4 regions of the Shewanella vaxholmensis genome follow, and region 3 is predicted to be linked to each of the others. Evidence: predicted binding sites of a transcription regulator. Region 3 holds the regulator's gene; each other region holds the start of a gene.
The links. Region 3 encodes LexA, which represses DNA repair genes until DNA is damaged. Its sites were predicted from a motif close to TACTGTATNNNNATACAGTA; they were not measured.
Positions count from the first base shown of each region.

Region 1: the regulator LexA is predicted to act here: its motif matches at 1,289-1,308, upstream of recN (DNA repair protein RecN).
Region 2: the regulator LexA is predicted to act here: its motif matches at 1,517-1,536, upstream of dinB (DNA polymerase IV).
Region 4: the regulator LexA is predicted to act here: its motif matches at 1,590-1,609, upstream of recG (ATP-dependent DNA helicase RecG).

Region 1 is NZ_JAUOEV010000028.1:11,895-15,089, forward strand. It holds gene Q4Q46_RS19150 (AEC family transporter) at 248-1,210, shown strand; gene recN (DNA repair protein RecN) at 1,339-2,997, shown strand; gene Q4Q46_RS19160 (phosphatidylglycerophosphatase A family protein) at 3,120-3,195, opposite strand, start outside.
Region 2 is NZ_JAUOEV010000021.1:56,304-59,498, reverse strand. It holds gene Q4Q46_RS16810 (methyl-accepting chemotaxis protein) at 1-1,370, shown strand, start outside; gene dinB (DNA polymerase IV) at 1,560-2,636, shown strand; gene Q4Q46_RS16800 (LysR family transcriptional regulator) at 2,680-3,195, opposite strand, start outside.
Region 3 is NZ_JAUOEV010000004.1:178,581-181,775, forward strand. It holds gene coxB (cytochrome c oxidase subunit II) at 1-744, opposite strand, end outside; gene Q4Q46_RS05850 (cell division inhibitor SulA) at 1,147-1,659, opposite strand; gene lexA (transcriptional repressor LexA) at 1,656-2,276, opposite strand; gene plsB (glycerol-3-phosphate 1-O-acyltransferase PlsB) at 2,437-3,195, shown strand, end outside.
Region 4 is NZ_JAUOEV010000019.1:82,653-85,847, forward strand. It holds gene Q4Q46_RS15950 (sensor histidine kinase) at 1-845, shown strand, start outside; gene Q4Q46_RS15955 (response regulator transcription factor) at 845-1,441, shown strand; gene recG (ATP-dependent DNA helicase RecG) at 1,626-3,195, shown strand, end outside.

The DNA of each region.
Region 1 (3,195 bases), on a different contig from region 3:
TCAACAATCACAGCGTACGCTAAGTCATTGTGTTTTAAACATCAATTAATCCACTTATACGACCATAGCGCAATAGCCTTAGACTGAAATGATATGTTATTTTGTGGCGAGTTTTACTGCGCTGGCGCTAGTTCTGGCTCTAAAGTGACATAAAAAAGGCAAGCGCCCACCTAAAATCATAGCGATAGTAGAAATGACGGTGATGGCTGAGTTTATTCAAATTTAATCGTAAGGATGAGTGAGGGAAATGACCATTTTAACCCCTCTGTTTGCCGTCTTCGGGATCATGTTGCTCGGCACACTAGTGCAAAAATTAAAACTCTTGCCCGTCGATACGGACCAAGTGCTAAACCAATATGTGTACTACATTGCATTCCCCGCGATCATGCTTATCGCCCTCGCGCAGCAGCCGATTGGTGAGATTTTGCAATGGGGATTTATTGCGGGCTACAGCACGGCTATGGTGATCACTTATCTTGTCTGCCTTGGGCTCTCGCTGCTTGCTAACCCCAAACAGCATGCGGTTGCCGCTATTCGAGCCCTCAATGCCACCTTTGGTAATACGGCATTTATTGGTATTCCACTACTCATCATCCTCTTTCCGCAGCAGCAAAGCGCCTTAGTCGCCGCTGCGATTGCCAGCTTATTATCCGTGCTGATGTTTGCCGTCGCCTTAGTCTCGATGGAACTGGCCACAAACACCCAAAGACAACACCACGCCTTAGTCATAATGATGATGGCGGTCGGTAAAAACCCTATCGTTATTGGTAGCTTAATTGGTGTCAGCATTTCGGCGCTAGAGATAAAACTACCTTCTGGGCTGGCGCTAATGATCCAGCAAATTGGCAATACCTCAAGCCCCTGCGCACTATTTGCTATCGGCATGGTACTCGCCAAAGCGATGCGCTACCAGAAAGATAGCAGCGTATTTAGCCCCAAAAATTTTATCGAACTGAGCCTTATCAACCTCTTCAAGCTGGCTATCCAACCGGCACTCGTCTACTTTATGCTTAACCGTTTTGGAGTCAGTGGTGACTACCTGATCATGGGCGTGATCTTGAGCGCACTGCCCACAGCCGCTAGCGTGTACTTACTCGCCCAGCGTTATAATACTCAGGCTTCAACCAGTGCTCAGGGCATTCTATTTGGCACCTTAGTCACTTTTTTCAGTTTGCCTATCTTAGAAAGCTTAGTAAGAACCTACGCATAATCAGTCAATTAAAAATATTTACTGCCGATAATGCCGATTATTTACCCAAGCCACTTTACTGTATATAAAATCAGTATATACTGTTTATCAATACAGTGGTTTGGTATGTTTTTCGACAGGAATTCACTATGCTTTGCCAACTCAGCATTAATAACTTCGCAATCGTCCGTTTTTTAGAACTGGATTTTCGCCCCGGTATGACCAGCATCACAGGTGAAACCGGTGCGGGTAAATCGATCGCCATCGATGCGCTAGGCCTGTGCCTAGGCAATCGTGCCGATGCCAGCAGTGTTCGCCCAGGAGCCAATAAAACCGAGGTCAGCGCCCGCTTTTCCTTGGACGATATTCCACTGGCAAAACGTTGGTTAGAAGATAACGATCTTGAACTCGATGATGAGTGTATCCTACGTCGAACTATTGGTAGCGATGGCCGTTCACGCGCCTACATCAATGGTAATCCAGTACCACTGACACAGCTTAAATTACTGGGTCAGTTGCTTATCGGTATTCACGGCCAACATGCGCACCATGCAATGTTGAAGAGTGAACACCAACTCACTCTGCTCGACAGTTATGCCAATCACAGATTACTTATCGATACGGTTGCCGCCAGCTTTCAACGCTGCAAACAAATTGAGGCCGATCTAAAGCAACTCGAAGCCTCCCAGCATGAACGTATTGCCCGTAAGCAATTAGTGCAATATCAAGTAGAAGAACTCGATGAGTTTGATCTTAAAGTCGATGAGTTCGATGAAATTGAGCAAGAGCACAAACGTCTTGCCAATGGCACTGAGTTGATTGATACCTGTCAGGCGAGCTTAGATATACTCACTGAAGGCGAAGAGAACAATATAGAGTCGCTGCTTAATCGAGTCGTTTCCCTCGCCGAAGATCTGCAAAGCTACGATCCTGCATTAAGCAATATCAACACTATGCTCAATGATGCCTTAATCCAAGTGCAAGAAAGCGCAGGCGAATTACAGCACTATTTGAGTAAGCTTGAACTCGATCCAACCCACTTTGCCTATTTAGAAGAACGGCTATCAAAAGCCATGCAACTGGCGCGTAAGCACCATGTCAGCCCAAATAAACTGGCCGAACATCATTTGGCATTAAAGGCAGAGCTGAGCACCTTAGACAGTGACGAAAGCAAGCTCGAAGAAATTCAACTACAGGTCGATGCCAGCAGAGCCGCTTACCTTAGCAACGCACAAAAACTCAGCCAAAGCCGCGCTAGATATGCCAAAGAACTCGACAAACTCGTGACTCAGTCAATCCACGAACTGAATATGCCTAAGGGTAAATTTACTATCGAAGTCAATTTCCACCCAGAGCAAATGTCAGCCAACGGCAGTGACAATATCGAATTTATGGTAACCACTAACCCTGGCCAACCCTTACAACCGATTTCGAAAGTCGCGTCTGGCGGTGAGCTTTCACGGATAGGCTTAGGGATCCAAGTCATTACCGCGAAGAAAGTTGCCACGCCAACATTGATTTTCGATGAGGTTGATGTCGGGATTTCCGGCCCCACCGCCGCAGTGGTTGGCCGCATGTTACGCAGCTTAGGGGAATCGACCCAAGTACTGTGCGTGACTCACTTGCCGCAAGTTGCGGGCAATGGTCATCAACACATGTTCGTCGATAAGTTTAATAAGGCGGGCAGTACAGAAACTACAATGAAGTCGCTCGATCGTGAGCAGCGTATTCAAGAACTTGCAAGACTGTTAGGTGGCGATACTATCACCAGCAATACCCTAGCAAACGCAAGGGAACTGCTGCAATAATAAAATCAAGCAGAAAAGGAATAAGGGATATTCAGCTAATCCCTTCAATCAAGCTTCAATCAGAAAAATGCGAAATCAAAAGCTAAGGGTTAGTTGTTGGCCATGTTAACTATCATGCCATGTTAGCTAACACACCAGACTAGCCCTTGCAGACAGATAAAGGCAAATACGCCCGCTAAGACATCGTCAATCATAATG
Region 2 (3,195 bases), on a different contig from region 3:
ATTTTGGCCAAGCTTTCTTAATGACAGACGAAGGCAAGCTAGTGTATTTCCCTGGTTTTTCCGAGCGTTTCCCGCCGGGCTCCTTGGCGAATCAAGTGGATACTCAGTTTAAGGACACATCAGGATTTTCGGCATTACGACAACAGATGCAAAGGGAAGCGCAAGGGTTTGCGAATGTTACATTTAATGGCGTTCCCCAGCGGGTGAGCTTTGTGACCGTGGGCGGCGATTATCCCAAACAAAAGTGGCACTTAGCCTTTATGTTGCCCCACGAAGTGATTGAAGCACCAGTGACCGCCGCGTTCTGGAATGCCAGTATGGTCGCCATAGGTATCATGCTGCTAATGGGCGTGACGGTATGGTTGATGTTGCTGCCCTTTAGACGCCAGTTAGCTAAGTTATTGGATGCGATGGAAGATATCGCCGAAGGTGACAGTGATTTATCAAAACGTATTCTGATGGATCGGGAAGATGAGTTAGGCAAACTTGGCGATGCCTTTAACCGCTTTGCCGAGAAAGTGCAGCACATGTTGTTGGATACGCGCAGCTTAACCCAAGAGGTTGGGACGTGCGTTATTGATGCGCGGCAGATTTGCGACTTAGCCGTGTCGTCGGTCTCATCGCAAAAGCAGCAGATAGATTCGGTTGCCACCGCCGCGACGCAAATGGCGCAAACCAGCCAAGAAATGGCTGTCAGTGCACAACGGGCGAATGATTTTGCCCAGAAGGCGCAAACTCAGGCCCACGACGGTACACAGATTGTTTCCCGTGCGACCGAAGGGATGAAAGCGCTGTCGCAACAAGTGATTGCGGCGGCGAAAGTGATTAAACACTTACGCAATAGCTCAGAGCAAATCGGTGAAGTCTTGAGCGTGATCCGTAACATTGCTGAGCAAACTAATCTATTGGCATTGAATGCGGCGATTGAAGCGGCGCGTGCGGGTGAGCAAGGCCGTGGCTTTGCTGTGGTGGCAGACGAAGTGCGCACGCTGGCATCGCGTACCCAAGATTCTACCGCTAACATTCAAGGTATTATTCACACCTTGCAACAAAGCGCATTGCAGGCCGAGCAAGTGATGGAATCGGGCGTTGAGCAAGCGAAAGCGGGGCAAGAGCTAACGACTCAGGTCGAAACCGCGTTGAATGATATTGCGACGGCGATTATGTCAATTCAGCAGCAAACGGTTGAAATAACCGTAGCAATCGATCAGCAAGCCGTGGCGGCCGAGGAAGTGGCGCTCAATGTCGATAATGTGCGGGGGTTGTCGGATCAGTCTTTGCTTTCGAGTCAGGACTTATCGCAAAGCTTGCAAGGCTTTGAGGATATGACCCGCGCACTTACTCGCAATATCGGCCAATTTAAGATTTAAGCATAAGTTGGTCAGTGAACTATTTGCTCACTGACCATCAGCTCAATCACGGCATCACTCATAGTGCACTCACAAAAGGAGCTTAGGCTTCTTTTAATTTTAGGTTTCCCGCCCGATCCCCGCTAAATTGATGATGAACACTTGATTACTGTTTTTATATACAGTATTTTGGCGTTGGAGGAATTCAACGTGCGAAAAATTATTCACATCGATATGGACTGCTATTTTGCGGCAGTGGAAATGCGCGACTTTCCCGAATACCGTGGCAAGCCTTTAGCTGTGGGCGGCAGCAGCGATCGTCGTGGTGTTATCAGCACTTGCAGTTACGAAGCGCGTAAATTCGGTGTGCGTTCGGCGATGGCGACCGCCTATGCCTTTAAGTTGTGTCCCGATCTCATTTTGGTTCCTGGGCGGATGCAGGTTTATAAAGATGTGTCGCTGCAAATTCGTGAAATCTTCTCCCGTTATACCCAATTGATTGAGCCGTTGTCCTTAGATGAAGCCTATTTAGACGTGAGTGAGTGCCAACAATATAAGGGCTCGGCGACCTTGATTGCGCAGGCCATTCGCCGCGATATCTTAGCCGAAACGGGGTTAACCGCTTCGGCTGGCATAGCACCAGTGAAGTTTTTAGCTAAGGTTGCCTCGGATCTGAATAAGCCAAATGGCCAATATGTGATTACCCCAGAGACACTCCCTGATTTTGTTAAAACCTTATCGCTACGTAAAATTCCCGGTGTTGGCAAAGTCACCGCCGAAAAGCTCTCCTCGCTTGGGCTCAATACCTGTGGTGATGTGCAAGCCTACTCTAAACCTGAGTTATTGGCGCGATTCGGAAAATTTGGTGGCGTCTTGATTGAGCGTTCCCAAGGCATCGATGAGCGGGGCATTTCCGCCGACAGGGAGCGTAAATCAGTGGGTGTTGAAACTACGCTGGCAAAGGATATTTATAGCCTAGAGCAGTGCCAACAAGTGATGCCGGGATTGATCCAAGAATTAGCCCTACGTTTGAGCCGCAGCGCTAAAGAGCGCAAAATTCACAAGCAAGTGGTCAAGCTCAAGTTTAATGATTTCAAGCAAACCACCATTGAGCATCGTAGTGATGAAGTCTCGATTGTGATGTTTTATGATCTACTCGCACAGGCGATGGCAAGGCAAGAGGGGCGCGGCATTCGTCTATTGGGTATTTCGGTAGGACTCGCCGATTCTATCCTCGCAGTGCCCGAAATCCCAAATGCCCAGACTCAGCTTGATTTAGCGCTCTAGCTGTTTACTGAGTCGATACGCCGCAGACTCACGCCTGAATGGCTCAATAAGCCTCGGGTGGATTTGCCAACATAAAATCAATTAACAGTCTGACCCGTAAGGGCAGGTTGTCCCGATCGCGATACATCAAGTAGGCTGTGCGCGGAATACCTTGCCATTCTGGCAGTATTTGAACGAGCTTGCCGCTTTGTATCTGTTCACTCGCCATGCTGATGGGTAATAGTCCAATACCGAGCCCCGCCACTACAGCCTGACTGGCGATCGCCATATCATCGACGGCTAATTTGATGTTACCTCTTGGCTCAAACTCGACATTTTGCCCAGTGCTTTTGTGCTGTAAACGCCACGTTTTTGTGGGCTTAGCGATGATAACCGGATGCAGATCCAGTTCTTCTATGGATTGCAGTGTATGCCACTGGATTGCCGGTGTGCTGGCGCAAAGCACAAAGCTAATCGTGGTGAGCGGCCTTGCAATCCAATCGGGATCTTTAGGTTCACCCACTCGAAAGGCGATATCGATGGCGTTTTCACTGACATCAATATTCATGTTCGACAGACT
Region 3 (3,195 bases):
CCAAGCTTCAAACTCGGCTTCGGGTATGGCTTGCACTACGATCGGCATAAAACCATGGTCTTTACCGCAAAGTTCGGCGCATTGACCACGGTAAATACCGGGTTTGTCGATGCGAGTCCAAGCCTCATTGATAAATCCTGGGTTGGCATCTTTCTTCACGGCAAAAGCAGGTACCCACCATGAATGGATGACATCTTCAGAGGTCATCAAAAAGCGGATTTTGCGATTTATCGGCAGAACGAGCGGCTTATCGACCTCCAATAGGTAGTGTTCACCCTTGGTTTCGGTACCGTCGATTTGTGCTCTAGGGGTTGCGAGTATGCTGTAAAAATCAATGTCTTGATCGAAATAGCTGTAATGCCATTTCCATTGGGAACCCGTGACTTTAACGGTCAGATCGGCGTCGCTGGGATCTTCCATCGCAATTAAGGTTTTTGTCGCAGGAATCGCCATTAAGATCAAAATGATAAATGGCAGAATCGTCCAAGCGATTTCAACTTTAGTGCTTTCGTGAAAGTGGGACGCGACAGCGCCTTTGGATTTTCTGTGGTTGATCATGGCGTAAATCATCACGCCAAAGACCACAAGGCCAATGGCGCAGCAGATATACAAGATGGTCATGTGCAAGTGATAAACCTTGCCACTGATCTCGGTTACGCCAGGGGTCATGTTGAACCGCATGTCCGCGGCGGCCAACGGTGGTGCGAATAACACCACGAGTAAACAATACAACAATTGCTTCACAAGACTTCTCCTCTGCCAATTGCGAATAGCAACTACAAAGAAGAGCAACACAGTAAGTCTCAACTCTATGCAAACTCTTCAGTTCCCAAAAAAGCTTTTTTGACTTCAACGTGCGTTGGCGGCTGTTACTTTTAATTAAGTATTATTACTGCTGGTATTAGCCACGCTGGCACATACGACTGAAATAAATCTGTTCTCTATTTTTAGTGGCATTTTGAACTCGATTACGGCTCGATTTATTTGCCACGGGCGGCGATATATCATCGCCGACTAAACCAACCATACTTGCTGTTTAAATATTGATCAAGATCACTTATTTATCTAATTGTCTGAAAAATTGCCAAAAAAAAGCCTCACATTCATAGGCGAGGCGGCTTTCAAGGTAAAAAATTAAATGAATATTTAATGTACAGCACTAAAAAAAGATTGTTGGCCGAAGAGGCTACCTTGCTCAATGCGTACGTCGCCATGTAAGTGACTGTTTACGTCTTCTAGCACTATGCCCATGGCGCGGGCACTTTTAGCGACAATTTGCAGGCGACGATTATCGCGTGCATCCAATGATTGGGTCCAGGTAATAACCGCACTGGACGTACCACTTGTTAAGGCTTTTTCCATTGCCCACAGGGTTTCCACTTCATCTTTCGCGTGCACCAGCAAGACTCTGTCCATACGCACGCCTGCATTGGCGAGCATTTGTTTGTAGCCAATACTCGGTGGGTTGATGAGCACTAACCAACGGCCCTGTTGGCTTAACTGGGCGAGTTGCGCACTCAGATGGATTAATTCTTGGCGACCTTGAGTCTTAGTTGGCATGCAGGCGATAGGTGCATGGTGCCAGTCATAGTCGGCATCACGTACTTCATCGAGCCACAAGCCCGGGTGGCGGGGTGCATTGCCAAGTAATTTGTTCATAGCCAATCTCCATTACGGATCACACCGACGGCGAGTCCTTCAATTGTTAAACTTTGATAGCCTAAATCCACTTTAATCGGGGAATAGTCTTCATTTTCGGCGTGTAGATAGACCACATTACCTTTTTTTTCGAAACGTTTAACAGTGACATCGTCGTCGACTCTAGCGACAACCACTTGACCATTTCTAGCTTGTTGTACTTTATGAACTGCCAGCAAATCTCCCTCGAGAATGCCGATATTCTTCATGCTGTCGCCTTTAACCCGCAGTAAAAAATCGGCGGCGGGATGAAACATGCTTGGGTCGACTTGGTAGTACTGTTCAACATGTTCTTGGGCGAGAATAGGTTCGCCAGCAGCTACTTGACCGATAAGCGGTAAACCTGTTTCAGTTACTTCTTCGACTTCCGCAGTCAGACGAATGCCCCGCGATGTGCCTGGCATGATCTCAATGCAGCCCTTTTTCGCCAACGCTTTAAGATGCTCTTCAGCCGCATTGGCGCTCTTAAAACCTAAACGGGTCGCGATTTCTGCCCGAGTGGGTGGCATGCCAGTATCGGCAATATTTCGTTTAATTAGCTCTAAAATTTCAGCTTGGCGTGGCGTCAAAGGTCTCATGGTGTTTCCTGTTTTTCTATACAGTTACTGTTAGTATATACAGTATTATTTGCAGCGCAAGTATTAACCACTTTTTAGCTATGTTGGAGAGAATTAGCGAATATTACCCATAGTCTGGTATTCTACCGGGCTAGTAAACGTACTTAATTGCATAAGAATAATGCCTAAACACGACTCTCTTTGGTTGAAATCATTACGCTGGATCCAAAAACACTTAGTGCACACTATTGTTGTGCCTCAGGATCCCTTTGCCGATCTGAATCTGGATGCCTCCAGACCCCTTGCTTATGTGATGAAAACGGAATCGCTGAGTGACATCGCTGCCCTGAGCGAAATTACGGCTAAGTTAGGACTGCCGAGCCCCTATGAGCCTTTAGTGGCAAATGGTGTGATTGCGCCTCGGGTTGTCTGCCTTCAAGGGCGTAAGCCGCTGTTTGGTGAGCGTGCCGGTAACGAGCCTTTTCTCGAATGCTTTATGCGTTTGTTGGCCGTGCATAAGGAACGCCCTGAATTAGACATTCAACTGGTGCCCGTGAGCCTGTATTGGGGCCGCACACCAGGTAAAGAAGACGACACTATGAAGGCGGCTGTGTTTGAGCGGGAAAACCCGACTTGGCTGCGTAAGTGTTTGATGATTCTGTTCTTAGGTCGACATAACTTCGTGCAGTTTTCGAATGCGGTGTCCCTGCGTTATATGGCCGACGAGCATGGCACCGACATGGGTATCGCCCATAAGTTAGCGCGGGTCGCGCGGGTGCATTTCCGTCGTCAACGCAAGGTGATGACAGGGCCTGTGCTGCCAAACCGCCAAGCATTGTTTCATTCGTTGCTCAAATCTGAATCGTTGCGTAAAGCGATTCAAGAAGAAGCTGCCAACAAAAAGATTTCAGAGACCCAAGCGCGCGAGACAGCCATTGAA
Region 4 (3,195 bases), on a different contig from region 3:
TCAACCCAGGATCTATCTCACTATTCACCTTTGCGGCTTTTTTCATTGGCTTTTTTTACCCTCTAAGGACCTGTCTATTGGCGCTTGCTGCCATCATCGGACTACTGTTTGCCCTCAATGAGATTTACCACTTTAACAGTTACTACTTTCCGCTTTACGGCTCGGGGTTAGTGCTCGGCGTGGGTATGTTTGGTGTCGCCGAACGCAGACGTTATCGGCATAAATTAAAAGAACAGCAAAGTGCCCAAGAAATTACCACCTTGGCCACTATGCTTGAGCGTGAGCGTATCGCGCGCGATCTACACGACATTATGGGCCACAGCTTATCTTCGATTGCGCTTAAGGCGGAACTGGCCGAAAAACTGCTGGCAAAACAAGAATACCAACTGGCCACAATCCAGCTTAATGAACTTGGTCAAATCGCCCGCGAGAGCCTCAGCCAAATTCGCCACACCGTATCTGACTACAAACATAAGGGGCTCGCGGATAGCGTGACACAACTGTGTAAACTATTGAGGGAAAAAGGGATCAGTGTCGAGCTGACAGGCAATATCCCTAAACTGCCCGCCAGAATGGAGAGCCAGCTGGGATTAATTGTCACTGAACTAGTGAATAATATTTTACGCCATAGCGGCGCAAGCCAATGTATTATCGACTTTATTCAGCAAGCAGATAGACTAGTCGTTGAGGTCAAAGATAATGGCACAAGTAAACCTATCGCTGAAGGCAATGGCCTCACGGGGATACGCGAACGTCTTGACAGCTTAGGCGGCAGCTTGAGCTATAATCTCGAACAGGGATATGCATTTACCGTCAGTTTACCTTTGCAGGGAGCAACAGATTAATGAAGATTTTATTGGCGGAAGATCAAGCCATGGTGCGTGGCGCACTCGCAGCACTCCTCACGCTTGCGGGAGGCTTTAATATCACCCAAGCGAGTGACGGCGACGAAGCCCTTAACCTACTCAAGCAGCAAAGTTTTGATCTCTTGCTAACAGATATCGAAATGCCCGGGCGCACAGGCCTTGAGCTGGCAACTTGGGTAAAGGAGCAACATAGCCAAACTAAAGTTGTGGTCATTACTACCTTCGGCCGCGCGGGCTATATCAAACGCGCCATCGAAGCCGGTGTCGGCGGGTTTCTACTAAAAGATGCGCCCTCAGAAACCTTAGTCAACGCGATTCAACAAGTTATGGCGGGTAAACGGGTAATCGATCCTGAACTGGCCATGATGGCAATTGGTGACGTCGACCCACTCAACGATAAAGAGCGCCGTGCCCTACGCCTCGCCAGTGAAGGCAAATCCACCGCCGACATCGCCGAAACTCTTTTTATCGCCGAAGGCACAGTGCGTAACTACCTCTCCGAAGCCATAGCTAAACTCAATGCTAGCAACCGAATCGATGCAGCACGCATCGCCAAACAAAAGGGCTGGCTGTAATCACGCTCACGGTTAACTACTCTTTCGTTCATATCGACAATTTTTGCGGCCTTAGCCGAAACCTAAGGGCCGCAAACTGACGTTAACTAGGCTGGCAAATAAGTCCCTCATTCTGCTTGAGATTGCCTTACGCTTATTCTCTGTTAATATATGTATAAATTCACAGTGATTGAGTGCTAACGACTTGCAGCAATTGGATCTTGTTCCGATCACCGACCTCAAAGGCGTCGCCAAAAAGGTCGCGGAGAAACTCGCAAAGCTCGGCATCACAACAGTACAAGATCTGCTGTTTCACTTACCCCTGCGCTACGAAGACAGAACCCAAATCTATCCGATTGCCGCCCTTATGCCCGGCAGTTACGGCACCATAGAAGCTGAAATCCAATCGACGCAAATCATCCAAGGCCGCAAGCGTATGCTGGTCTGCAATGTGCGGGACGATACGGGTAGCTTGAGCCTGCGCTTCTTTAACTTTTCCGTCGCCCAGCGTAATGCCATGCAAAATGGTTTAATGATCCGAGCCTACGGTGAAGTGCGCCGTGGTGGTCACCAAGCCGAGATAGTGCATCCAGAATACAAAGTCGTCTATCCCGGTGAAGATGTTCACCTGAGCGATACCCTAACGCCGATTTATCCCACAACTGAGGGCTTAAAACAGGCGAGTTGGCTCAAGCTGACCGAGCAAGCTTTGGTATTACTGGAAGATGGCGGCTTAACTGAGCTGCTGCCACCGCAGTTGCAACCAAACAACATCAGCCTTAAACAAGCGCTGCAGACGCTGCATCGACCTCCTGCGGGGATCTCTCAGTTCGATTTAGAGTTAGGCCAACACCCAGCACAGCAGCGACTCGTGCAGGAAGAATTACTCGCCCATAATCTCAGCATGCTACGCCTAAGGCAGCGCAGTAATTTAGACGCTGCTGTCACCATGCATGCCACGGGGCAATTGCTCAATCCCTTCCTTGCCGCTTTACCTTTTAAGCCCACGGGCGCCCAGCAAAGAGTGGTGGCCGATATAGGCAAAGATTTAGAAAAGCCGCACCCTATGATGCGCTTAGTGCAAGGGGATGTGGGCTCAGGTAAAACCTTAGTCGCGGCGATGGCTGCGCTGCAAGCGATTGAAAACGGTTATCAAGTTGCCATGATGGCGCCAACAGAGCTATTGGCCGAACAGCATGCAACTAACTTTGCCGCTTGGTTTGAACCACTCGGGCTTAAAGTCGGTTGGCTAGCGGGTAAACTTAAAGGCAAGGCAAGAGCGCAATCCCTTGCGGATATTGAATCCGGCGCAGCCCAAATGGTGATTGGCACCCATGCCATCTTTCAGCAGCATGTGGTCTTTAATAAACTCGCGTTAATTATCATAGATGAGCAGCACAGATTCGGCGTACACCAACGCTTAGGTCTGCGGGAAAAGGGCGTGAGCCAAGGTTTCCATCCGCATCAATTGATCATGACGGCAACGCCGATCCCGCGCACGCTAGCGATGACAGCCTATGCGGATCTCGACACTTCTATTATCGATGAATTGCCGCCGGGACGAACTCCAGTAACCACAGTGGCGATTGCCGATTCACGCCGCAACGAAGTGCTTGAACGGGTGCGTAACGCCGTCATCACAGATAAACGTCAGGCCTATTGGGTGTGTACTCTAATTGAAGAATCCGAAGTGCTCGAATGCCAAGCCGCCGAAGACACGGCCGAAGAACTGCGCCTCGCCCTACCCGAGCTCAATATTGGCCTAGTGCATGGCA